DNA from 3 places in the Bacillus sp. V2I10 genome. Region 1 is predicted to be linked to each of the others. Evidence: a T-box and tRNA genes for the amino acid it is inferred to sense, from the RefSeq annotation. Region 1 holds a T-box; the other regions hold tRNA genes.
The links. A T-box is a leader RNA that pairs with one kind of tRNA and senses whether it is charged. The one in region 1 lies ahead of ileS (isoleucine--tRNA ligase), so its partner is inferred to be a tRNA-Ile.
Positions count from the first base shown of each region.

Region 2: it has a tRNA-Ile gene. The T-box ahead of ileS (isoleucine--tRNA ligase) is inferred to sense a tRNA for this amino acid. The anticodon was not compared.
Region 3: it has a tRNA-Ile gene. The T-box ahead of ileS (isoleucine--tRNA ligase) is inferred to sense a tRNA for this amino acid. The anticodon was not compared.

Region 1 is NZ_JAUSYV010000001.1:3,655,663-3,659,785, reverse strand. Features, by position in the region: gene QFZ72_RS18475 (YggT family protein) at 1-192, shown strand, start outside; gene QFZ72_RS18470 (YlmH family RNA-binding protein) at 257-1,027, shown strand; gene QFZ72_RS18465 (DivIVA domain-containing protein) at 1,127-1,633, shown strand; T-box leader at 1,699-1,924, shown strand; gene ileS (isoleucine--tRNA ligase) at 2,006-4,123, shown strand, end outside.
Region 2 is NZ_JAUSYV010000001.1:354,327-358,449, forward strand. Features, by position in the region: rRNA gene QFZ72_RS01985 (23S ribosomal RNA) at 1-1,187, opposite strand, end outside; tRNA gene QFZ72_RS01990 (tRNA-Ala) at 1,337-1,412, opposite strand; tRNA gene QFZ72_RS01995 (tRNA-Ile) at 1,429-1,505, opposite strand; rRNA gene QFZ72_RS02000 (16S ribosomal RNA) at 1,662-3,199, opposite strand; gene QFZ72_RS02005 (HD-GYP domain-containing protein) at 3,464-4,123, opposite strand, start outside.
Region 3 is NZ_JAUSYV010000001.1:328,686-332,808, forward strand. Features, by position in the region: rRNA gene QFZ72_RS01850 (23S ribosomal RNA) at 1-1,742, opposite strand, end outside; tRNA gene QFZ72_RS01855 (tRNA-Ala) at 1,892-1,967, opposite strand; tRNA gene QFZ72_RS01860 (tRNA-Ile) at 1,984-2,060, opposite strand; rRNA gene QFZ72_RS01865 (16S ribosomal RNA) at 2,217-3,754, opposite strand; gene QFZ72_RS01870 (pro-sigmaK processing inhibitor BofA family protein) at 4,012-4,123, opposite strand, start outside.

The sequences.
Region 1 (4,123 bases):
CTTTCCTGGTTTCCAAATGCAAGAGAAAGCGGTTTTGGCCAATTTTTAGCTAAGATTGTCGAACCTTATCTGGAACCATTCCGCAGATTCATTCCGCCGCTTGGAATGATTGATATTTCCCCGATTGTGGCGCTTCTTGCCCTAAGATTTGCGGGATATGGGCTGAATTCAATTTTCAGCATGATTGGATAAGATTGTCTTACAAGTGCCGTTTATCGGCACTGTTTTCATTTTAGAATGGTTGGAGCTGTATGAAGTGAACCATGTTTATCAGCATTTTAGACAGGAAGAGCGTCATTTCATTGATCAGGTGATGGAGTGGAAAGAAAATGTTCTGAATTTTTACAGTCCTAAACTGACTGACTTTCTTGATCCGAGAGAGCAGGAAATGGTTCAGGCTGTTGTCGGTTCAAACGGGGAAATAAATGTCATGTTTTCAGGTGATGACATGGAGAGAAAGCGTGCTCTTCTTTACCCTGATTACTTTACACCTTCCTTGGATGATTTTCAGTTATCATTGATTGAAATTCAATATCCAGTTAAATTTATCTCTCTTGAGCATCGCCATATTTTAGGATCACTTATGTCTCTTGGATTAAAACGGTCTAAATTTGGAGATCTTTTGTTCTTCGGTGAGCGGATTCAGCTTGTGGCAGCAAAAGAGGTTGAGGATTTTATTTTAATGAATGTAACCGAAATCGGCAGAGCAAAGGTTTCCCTTCGGAAGCTTGACTGGAGCCTGCGAATTCCGCATCATGAAGAAATTCAAGAGCTGTCTGCAACTGTCAGCTCATTAAGATTAGATGCTGTTGCAGCTTCTATTTATAATGTTTCCAGACAAAAAATCGGCATGCTCATTCAGAATGGACATGTAAAAGTAAACTGGAAAGTCACCGAGCAGACTTCCTTTGAATGCCGCGAGGGAGACACCTTTTCTGTCAGAGGTTTTGGGAGATCCAAGCTTTTGTCGATTGACGGCAGAACAAAGAAGGATAAATGGAAGCTGACTATTGGAAAACAAAAATAATTTCAGGGATTTAGCAGGAATTTTGACCTTTCTGTCTAATAATGAATTATACTATTTTAAAAGAAACGTTTCATTCAATACATAATGGAGGTGGCAGAAGTGCCCTTAACACCGTTAGATATTCATAACAAAGAATTCAACAAAGGCTTCCGCGGCTATGATGAAGATGAAGTGAACGAATTCCTTGATCAAGTGATAAAAGATTATGAAATGGCGATTCGCGAACGCAAAGAACTTGAATCAAAAGTCGGCGAATTGACTGAGAAGCTTGGTCATTTTGCAAACATTGAAGAAACTCTTAACAAATCGATTCTAGTTGCTCAGGAAGCAGCTGAAGAGGTTCGCCGCCACGCTCAAAAAGAAGCGAAATTAATTGTAAAAGAAGCAGAAAAGAACGCAGACCGCATCATTAATGAATCACTGTCTAAATCAAGAAAAATTGCAGTTGAGATTGAAGAACTCAAAAAGCAGTCTAAGGTTTTCCGCACTAGGTTCCAAATGCTGATTGAAGCACAGCTTGATCTTCTTAAAAATGACGACTGGGATCATTTATTAGAGTATGAAGTAGAAGCTCTTTACGAAGAACGCGAAGAATCTAAAGTGTAATCTTGACTTGCGTACATAGTTTCACATATAATACGATCACTACTACAATTATTATAAAATAAAAAATTGAAACGATGAGAGGGAGAGTAGCTCTTTTTAACCTTTTTAAGCGAGCCGGATCTGGTGGAAGCCCGGCAAAGGAGAATGAGTGAAGATCACCCTTGAGTTTTTTGCTGAAACAAATAGAAAGTAAGCAAAGACGCGTTATTCACGTTACGAATGTCGAGAGGATAAACAGGCTGTCGTTTATCTAAAAGGGTGGTACCGCGAGAAAACCTTCTCGTCCCTTATGGGATGAGAAGGTTTTTTGTGTTTTCTTATTTAATGGCTGTTTTCTAAAAGCCTACTTAAAAATTGTTTGGAGGAATACCCATGGAGTATAAAGATACACTGTTAATGCCAAAAACTGAATTTCCAATGCGCGGGAACTTGCCGAACCGCGAACCTCAAATGCAGGAAAAATGGGAAGAAATGAACATTTATCAAAAAGTGCAGGAGCGTACGAAAGATCGTCCAATGTTTATTCTGCATGATGGACCTCCATATGCAAATGGGGATATTCATATGGGGCATGCTTTAAACAAAGTGCTGAAAGATTTTATTGTCCGCTATAAATCAATGACGGGCTATAACGCACCATATGTGCCGGGCTGGGATACACACGGTCTTCCGATTGAAACAGCTTTAACTAAAAACAAAAAAGTAAACCGAAAAGAATTAAGTGTTGCTGAATTCCGCAAGCTTTGTGCTGAGTATGCATGGGAGCAAATCAATAACCAGCGTGAACAGTTCAAGCGACTGGGAGTTAGGGGAGACTGGGAAAATCCATATGTGACATTAAACCCTGAATATGAAGCACAGCAAATCAAAGTATTCGGTGAAATGGCGAAAAAAGGCTATATCTATAAAGGTCTTAAACCTGTTTATTGGTCTCCTTCAAGTGAATCTGCTTTAGCAGAAGCAGAAATCGAATATTATGATAAGCGATCTGCTTCCATTTATGTTGCATTTACTGTTACTGAAGGAAATGACGTATTAAACGGCGGAGAAAAAATCGTTATTTGGACGACAACTCCTTGGACGATTCCTGCAAATCTTGGTATTGCCGTACATCCTGAGCTTGAATACAGTGTTGTATCTGTAAAAGACGATTCTCTCATCGTGGCATCTGCTCTTTTGGAGACTGTTGCGAAAGAACTTGAGTGGGAAACTTACACTGTTTCAAAAACACTTAAAGGCGCTCAGCTTGAAAAAGTGGTTGCGAAACATCCTTTTTATGACCGCGAATCGCTTGTTGTTCTTGGAGAGCATGTCACAACAGAGGCTGGTACGGGTTGTGTACACACTGCTCCTGGACATGGGGAAGATGACTTTATTGTCGGTCAAAAATATGGACTTGGCGTTCTTTGCCCAGTTGATGAAAAAGGCCATATGACGAATGAAGCACCAGGCTTTGAAGGTATGTTTTATGATGCAGCAAATAAACCAATTACAGAAAAGCTTGATGAAGCAGGCGCTTTACTGAAATTATCGTTTATTACGCATTCTTATCCTCATGACTGGAGAACAAAAAAACCAACAATCTTTAGAGCAACGGCTCAGTGGTTTGCATCTATTAAAGACTTCCGTGAAGAGCTATTAACTGCTGTTAAAGAAACAAAATGGGTTCCAGCATGGGGAGAAACAAGATTATTCAATATGGTCCGCGACCGCGGAGACTGGTGTATTTCAAGACAGCGTGCGTGGGGAGTTCCAATTCCGGTTTTCTATGCTGAGAATGGAGAACCAATCATTACAGATGAAACGATCAATCATGTTTCAGGCTTGTTCCGTGAACATGGTTCCAATGTTTGGTTTGAACGTGAAACAAAAGATCTGCTTCCTGAAGGATTTAAACATGAAGGAAGCCCAAATGGATTGTTCACAAAAGAACAGGACATTATGGATGTATGGTTTGATTCAGGTTCATCCCATCAGGCTGTCTTATTAGAAAGAGATGACCTGCAGCGTTCGGCAGATCTTTATTTAGAAGGATCTGATCAATACCGCGGGTGGTTTAACTCTTCCTTATCAACAGCAGTTGCTGTAACTGGTAAAGCTCCATACAAAGGAGTGCTGAGCCATGGATTTGCTCTTGACGGTGAAGGACGCAAAATGAGTAAATCTTTAGGAAACGTCGTACTGCCTTCAAAAGTCATGAACCAGCTTGGTGGAGACATCCTTCGTCTATGGGTAGCATCTGTTGATTTCCAGGCAGACGTAAGAGTTTCTGATAATATCTTAAAGCAAGTTGCTGAAGTATACAGAAAAATCCGCAACACATTCCGTTTCCTGCTTGGAAACCTTGCAGATTTTAATCCGGCAAAAGACGCCTTGTCATATGAGGAGCTGCGTGATGTAGATCGTTATATGCTTGTAAAGCTGAATAAACTAACAGATAAAGTGAAAAAATCCTATGAAGAATATGAGTTTGCAGCGATTTTCCATGCG
Region 2 (4,123 bases), 3.3 Mb from region 1:
AGCCCCGGTACATTTTCGGCGCAGAGTCACTCGACCAGTGAGCTATTACGCACTCTTTAAATGGTGGCTGCTTCTAAGCCAACATCCTGGTTGTCTAAGCAACTCCACATCCTTTTCCACTTAACGTATACTTTGGGACCTTAGCTGGTGGTCTGGGCTGTTTCCCTCTTGACTACGGATCTTATCACTCGCAGTCTGACTCCCAAGGAGCAAGTCTTTGGCATTCGGAGTTTGACTGAATTCGGTAACCCGATGAGGGCCCCTAGTCCAATCAGTGCTCTACCTCCAAGACTCTCATACTTGAGGCTAGCCCTAAAGCTATTTCGGAGAGAACCAGCTATCTCCAGGTTCGATTGGAATTTCTCCGCTACCCACACCTCATCCCCGCACTTTTCAACGTGCGTGGGTTCGGGCCTCCATTCAGTGTTACCTGAACTTCACCCTGGACATGGGTAGATCACCTGGTTTCGGGTCTACGACCACGTACTAAAACGCCCTATTCAGACTCGCTTTCGCTGCGGCTCCGTCTCATCAACTTAACCTTGCACGGGATCGTAACTCGCCGGTTCATTCTACAAAAGGCACGCCATCACCCATTAACGGGCTCTGACTACTTGTAAGCACACGGTTTCAGGATCTTTTCACTCCCCTTCCGGGGTGCTTTTCACCTTTCCCTCACGGTACTGGTTCACTATCGGTCACTAGGGAGTATTTAGCCTTGGGAGATGGTCCTCCCTGCTTCCGACGGGATTTCTCGTGTCCCGCCGTACTCAGGATCCACTCTGGAGGGAACGAAGTTTCGACTACAGGGTTATTACCTTCTCTGACGGACCTTTCCAGGTCACTTCATCTACCCCGTTCCTTTGTAACTCCGTATAGAGTGTCCTACAACCCCAAGAGGCAAGCCTCTTGGTTTGGGCTAATTCCGTTTCGCTCGCCGCTACTTGGGAAATCGCGTTTGCTTTCTCTTCCTCCGGGTACTTAGATGTTTCAGTTCCCCGGGTCTGCCTTCATTATCCTATGTATTCAGATAAAGATACTGTTCCATTACGAACAGTGGGTTTCCCCATTCGGAAATCTCTGGATCAAAGCTTACTTACAGCTCCCCAAAGCATATCGGTGTTAGTCCCGTCCTTCATCGGCTCCTAGTGCCAAGGCATCCACCGTGCGCCCTTCATAACTTAACCTAAATGGTCAATCGCACCATCAGATGCGTTTCGCATTTCGTTGTTTGTTTAGACATAAATGTCTAGAAAATCACTAATTATGGTAAGCGTAAATCTCAGTGAATTACTTGTTATCAATTACGTTATCCAGTTTTCAAAGAACAACTTCTTGGTGGAGCCTAGCGGGATCGAACCGCTGACCTCCTGCGTGCAAGGCAGGCGCTCTCCCAGCTGAGCTAAGGCCCCATATGAATTTAAGAGATGGTGGGCCTAAATGGACTCGAACCATCGACCTCACGCTTATCAGGCGTGCGCTCTAACCAGCTGAGCTATAGGCCCATCTCATAAGTATGAATAAAAGAATGTTTGTGACGTACAAAAAAGTACGCGCAAATGATTCTTCGCTTACTTCTAAAGTAAACTGCTATTCACTTAGAGGGAACAAAGTTCTCTCAAAACTAAACAAAAACCAAAAGCGTCCTCATATATCCTTAGAAAGGAGGTGATCCAGCCGCACCTTCCGATACGGCTACCTTGTTACGACTTCACCCCAATCATCTACCCCACCTTAGGCGGCTGGCTCCTTACGGTTACCCCACCGACTTCGGGTGTTGCAAACTCTCGTGGTGTGACGGGCGGTGTGTACAAGGCCCGGGAACGTATTCACCGCGGCATGCTGATCCGCGATTACTAGCGATTCCAGCTTCATGCAGGCGAGTTGCAGCCTGCAATCCGAACTGAGAATGGTTTTATGGGATTGGCTAAACCTCGCGGTCTCGCAGCCCTTTGTACCATCCATTGTAGCACGTGTGTAGCCCAGGTCATAAGGGGCATGATGATTTGACGTCATCCCCACCTTCCTCCGGTTTGTCACCGGCAGTCACCTTAGAGTGCCCAACTGAATGCTGGCAACTAAGATCAAGGGTTGCGCTCGTTGCGGGACTTAACCCAACATCTCACGACACGAGCTGACGACAACCATGCACCACCTGTCACTTTGTCCCCCGAAGGGGAACCTTCTATCTCTAGAAGTGGCAAAGGATGTCAAGACCTGGTAAGGTTCTTCGCGTTGCTTCGAATTAAACCACATGCTCCACCGCTTGTGCGGGCCCCCGTCAATTCCTTTGAGTTTCAGTCTTGCGACCGTACTCCCCAGGCGGAGTGCTTAATGCGTTAGCTGCAGCACTAAAGGGCGGAAACCCTCTAACACTTAGCACTCATCGTTTACGGCGTGGACTACCAGGGTATCTAATCCTGTTCGCTCCCCACGCTTTCGCGCCTCAGCGTCAGTTACAGACCAGAGAGTCGCCTTCGCCACTGGTGTTCCTCCACATCTCTACGCATTTCACCGCTACACGTGGAATTCCACTCTCCTCTTCTGCACTCAAGTTTCCCAGTTTCCAATGACCCTCCCCGGTTGAGCCGGGGGCTTTCACATCAGACTTAAGAAACCGCCTGCGCGCGCTTTACGCCCAATAATTCCGGACAACGCTTGCCACCTACGTATTACCGCGGCTGCTGGCACGTAGTTAGCCGTGGCTTTCTGGTTAGGTACCGTCAAGGTGCGAGCAGTTACTCTCGCACTTGTTCTTCCCTAACAACAGAGTTTTACGATCCGAAAACCTTCATCACTCACGCGGCGTTGCTCCGTCAGACTTTCGTCCATTGCGGAAGATTCCCTACTGCTGCCTCCCGTAGGAGTCTGGGCCGTGTCTCAGTCCCAGTGTGGCCGATCACCCTCTCAGGTCGGCTACGCATCGTTGCCTTGGTGAGCCATTACCTCACCAACTAGCTAATGCGCCGCGGGCCCATCTGTAAGTGACAGCCGAAACCGTCTTTCCAACTTGAACCATGCGGTTCAAGATACTATCCGGTATTAGCTCCGGTTTCCCGGAGTTATCCCAGTCTTACAGGCAGGTTGCCCACGTGTTACTCACCCGTCCGCCGCTGACCTCCTAAGAGGTCCGCTCGACTTGCATGTATTAGGCACGCCGCCAGCGTTCGTCCTGAGCCAGGATCAAACTCTCCGAAGAAAATTTGTGACTCAATTTGTTGCTGACTTAAAAATTTAAAACGTTTGGTACGCTTTTGGTTTTGTTTAGTTTTCAAAGAACTTATTGTGTCGCACTCTCTCGAAGCGACCCCTTTAATATACCATTTCTACTAGGTTAATGTCAATCATTTTTTTGAGAAATAATTTTCGTTAACTGCTTTACGTAGATGATTTGTTACTGACTTATAGAAGTATATCAGCATCTATTAAAATATGCAATAAGAAAAGAGCAAAAAGTTTGCTCTTAAATGATTTCTTTAATAAATAGGTGTCTTTGTTCTTTCAGCGCAAGAATTTCCTCCGTTTCTTCTATCTTTATAAGAGGTCTGGTCGGATATTGATCTTCTATAAAAACGATCTCTGCTATTCTGCCGTCTGACAATCTGACATTTGTGCCTGAACTTAGTTTTAGTAGACCTTTCTTCAATTCGTTCAATGCTGTCAGATCAAATTTACCAAACTCATCTTGCATGAGCTGTTCTAGAACTTTAAAAGGAGATTGTTTGCTTCTATGCGGCCTATCGGAGACCATTGCCTGATACGCATGAGCAAGAGCCGATATTTTGCCGAAGACATGAAGCTGATCAGCCTTCGCTCCCAGAGGGTACCCGCTCCCGTCAAGCCGTTCATGATGCTGCAGCACTCCCAGCTTAACAGCCTCTTTCAAAGAAACGATATTTTTAAGCATTTTGCAGCTGTAAACAGGATGCTGCTTTATTTCTTTAAACTCTTTGTCAGTGAGAGCTGTCTTTTTAGTCAGAAAGCCTTGTTCTATTTTTGTCATGCCGCAGTCACAGAGAAGACCCGACATAGCGACCTGTATCGTATCGCCATAAGAAAAGCCCATACCCTTTCCCAAATAAGCGCATACTAAGGCTGCAGATACTGAATGATGGTAAAGATG
Region 3 (4,123 bases), 3.3 Mb from region 1:
GAAGTTACGGGGTCATTTTGCCGAGTTCCTTAACGAGAGTTCTCTCGCTCACCTTAGGATTCTCTCCTCGCCTACCTGTGTCGGTTTGCGGTACGGGCACCTCTCACCTCGCTAGAGGCTTTTCTTGGCAGTGTGGAATCAGGAACTTCGGTACTAAATTTCCCTCGCCATCACAGCTCAGCCTTATATGAGAAGCGGATTTGCCTACTTCTCAGCCTAACTGCTTGGACGCGCATATCCAACAGCGCGCTTGCCCTATCCTCCTGCGTCCCCCCATTGCTCAAATGGTGAGGAGGTGGTACAGGAATATCAACCTGTTGTCCATCGCCTACGCCTTTCGGCCTCGGCTTAGGTCCCGACTAACCCTGAGCGGACGAGCCTTCCTCAGGAAACCTTAGGCATTCGGTGGAGGGGATTCTCACCCCTCTTTCGCTACTCATACCGGCATTCTCACTTCTAAGCGCTCCACCAGTCCTTACGGTCTAGCTTCAACGCCCTTAGAACGCTCTCCTACCACTGTTCGTAAGAACAGTCCACAGCTTCGGTGATACGTTTAGCCCCGGTACATTTTCGGCGCAGAGTCACTCGACCAGTGAGCTATTACGCACTCTTTAAATGGTGGCTGCTTCTAAGCCAACATCCTGGTTGTCTAAGCAACTCCACATCCTTTTCCACTTAACGTATACTTTGGGACCTTAGCTGGTGGTCTGGGCTGTTTCCCTCTTGACTACGGATCTTATCACTCGCAGTCTGACTCCCAAGGAGCAAGTCTTTGGCATTCGGAGTTTGACTGAATTCGGTAACCCGATGAGGGCCCCTAGTCCAATCAGTGCTCTACCTCCAAGACTCTCATACTTGAGGCTAGCCCTAAAGCTATTTCGGAGAGAACCAGCTATCTCCAGGTTCGATTGGAATTTCTCCGCTACCCACACCTCATCCCCGCACTTTTCAACGTGCGTGGGTTCGGGCCTCCATTCAGTGTTACCTGAACTTCACCCTGGACATGGGTAGATCACCTGGTTTCGGGTCTACGACCACGTACTAAAACGCCCTATTCAGACTCGCTTTCGCTGCGGCTCCGTCTCATCAACTTAACCTTGCACGGGATCGTAACTCGCCGGTTCATTCTACAAAAGGCACGCCATCACCCATTAACGGGCTCTGACTACTTGTAAGCACACGGTTTCAGGATCTTTTCACTCCCCTTCCGGGGTGCTTTTCACCTTTCCCTCACGGTACTGGTTCACTATCGGTCACTAGGGAGTATTTAGCCTTGGGAGATGGTCCTCCCTGCTTCCGACGGGATTTCTCGTGTCCCGCCGTACTCAGGATCCACTCTGGAGGGAACGAAGTTTCGACTACAGGGTTATTACCTTCTCTGACGGACCTTTCCAGGTCACTTCATCTACCCCGTTCCTTTGTAACTCCGTATAGAGTGTCCTACAACCCCAAGAGGCAAGCCTCTTGGTTTGGGCTAATTCCGTTTCGCTCGCCGCTACTTGGGAAATCGCGTTTGCTTTCTCTTCCTCCGGGTACTTAGATGTTTCAGTTCCCCGGGTCTGCCTTCATTATCCTATGTATTCAGATAAAGATACTGTTCCATTACGAACAGTGGGTTTCCCCATTCGGAAATCTCTGGATCAAAGCTTACTTACAGCTCCCCAAAGCATATCGGTGTTAGTCCCGTCCTTCATCGGCTCCTAGTGCCAAGGCATCCACCGTGCGCCCTTCATAACTTAACCTAAATGGTCAATCGCACCATCAGATGCGTTTCGCATTTCGTTGTTTGTTTAGACATAAATGTCTAGAAAATCACTAATTATGGTAAGCGTAAATCTCAGTGAATTACTTGTTATCAATTACGTTATCCAGTTTTCAAAGAACAACTTCTTGGTGGAGCCTAGCGGGATCGAACCGCTGACCTCCTGCGTGCAAGGCAGGCGCTCTCCCAGCTGAGCTAAGGCCCCATATGAATTTAAGAGATGGTGGGCCTAAATGGACTCGAACCATCGACCTCACGCTTATCAGGCGTGCGCTCTAACCAGCTGAGCTATAGGCCCATCTCATAAGTATGAATAAAAGAATGTTTGTGACGTACAAAAAAGTACGCGCAAATGATTCTTCGCTTACTTCTAAAGTAAACTGCTATTCACTTAGAGGGAACAAAGTTCTCTCAAAACTAAACAAAAACCAAAAGCGTCCTCATATATCCTTAGAAAGGAGGTGATCCAGCCGCACCTTCCGATACGGCTACCTTGTTACGACTTCACCCCAATCATCTACCCCACCTTAGGCGGCTGGCTCCTTACGGTTACCCCACCGACTTCGGGTGTTGCAAACTCTCGTGGTGTGACGGGCGGTGTGTACAAGGCCCGGGAACGTATTCACCGCGGCATGCTGATCCGCGATTACTAGCGATTCCAGCTTCATGCAGGCGAGTTGCAGCCTGCAATCCGAACTGAGAATGGTTTTATGGGATTGGCTAAACCTCGCGGTCTCGCAGCCCTTTGTACCATCCATTGTAGCACGTGTGTAGCCCAGGTCATAAGGGGCATGATGATTTGACGTCATCCCCACCTTCCTCCGGTTTGTCACCGGCAGTCACCTTAGAGTGCCCAACTGAATGCTGGCAACTAAGATCAAGGGTTGCGCTCGTTGCGGGACTTAACCCAACATCTCACGACACGAGCTGACGACAACCATGCACCACCTGTCACTTTGTCCCCCGAAGGGGAACCTTCTATCTCTAGAAGTGGCAAAGGATGTCAAGACCTGGTAAGGTTCTTCGCGTTGCTTCGAATTAAACCACATGCTCCACCGCTTGTGCGGGCCCCCGTCAATTCCTTTGAGTTTCAGTCTTGCGACCGTACTCCCCAGGCGGAGTGCTTAATGCGTTAGCTGCAGCACTAAAGGGCGGAAACCCTCTAACACTTAGCACTCATCGTTTACGGCGTGGACTACCAGGGTATCTAATCCTGTTCGCTCCCCACGCTTTCGCGCCTCAGCGTCAGTTACAGACCAGAGAGTCGCCTTCGCCACTGGTGTTCCTCCACATCTCTACGCATTTCACCGCTACACGTGGAATTCCACTCTCCTCTTCTGCACTCAAGTTTCCCAGTTTCCAATGACCCTCCCCGGTTGAGCCGGGGGCTTTCACATCAGACTTAAGAAACCGCCTGCGCGCGCTTTACGCCCAATAATTCCGGACAACGCTTGCCACCTACGTATTACCGCGGCTGCTGGCACGTAGTTAGCCGTGGCTTTCTGGTTAGGTACCGTCAAGGTGCGAGCAGTTACTCTCGCACTTGTTCTTCCCTAACAACAGAGTTTTACGATCCGAAAACCTTCATCACTCACGCGGCGTTGCTCCGTCAGACTTTCGTCCATTGCGGAAGATTCCCTACTGCTGCCTCCCGTAGGAGTCTGGGCCGTGTCTCAGTCCCAGTGTGGCCGATCACCCTCTCAGGTCGGCTACGCATCGTTGCCTTGGTGAGCCATTACCTCACCAACTAGCTAATGCGCCGCGGGCCCATCTGTAAGTGACAGCCGAAACCGTCTTTCCATCTTGAACCATGCGGTTCAAGATACTATCCGGTATTAGCTCCGGTTTCCCGGAGTTATCCCAGTCTTACAGGCAGGTTGCCCACGTGTTACTCACCCGTCCGCCGCTGACCTCCTAAGAGGTCCGCTCGACTTGCATGTATTAGGCACGCCGCCAGCGTTCGTCCTGAGCCAGGATCAAACTCTCCGAAGAAAATTTGTGACTCAATTTGTTGCTGACTTAAAAATTTAAAACGTTTGGTACGCTTTTGGTTTTGTTTAGTTTTCAAAGAACTTATTGCGTCGCACTCTCTCGAAGCGACCCCTTTAATATACCATTTATCGCTCTGTTCCGTCAACAACTTTTTTTAAAAAGTTTTATGTAACGTCATCAGCGACGTCTATTAATATACCACCTGCTGTAAATGGTGTCAACAAAAAAATTAGAACAAGCGAAACCAGCCGCCTGTTCTAAGATAAAATAACCATTTTTATAATAATTAATGCAGCAACACCCGGCAAACCAAGCAATCCAGAAATACCCGCAGTCGTCAGATTAATGGGGATGTGCAGGCCCATGCTT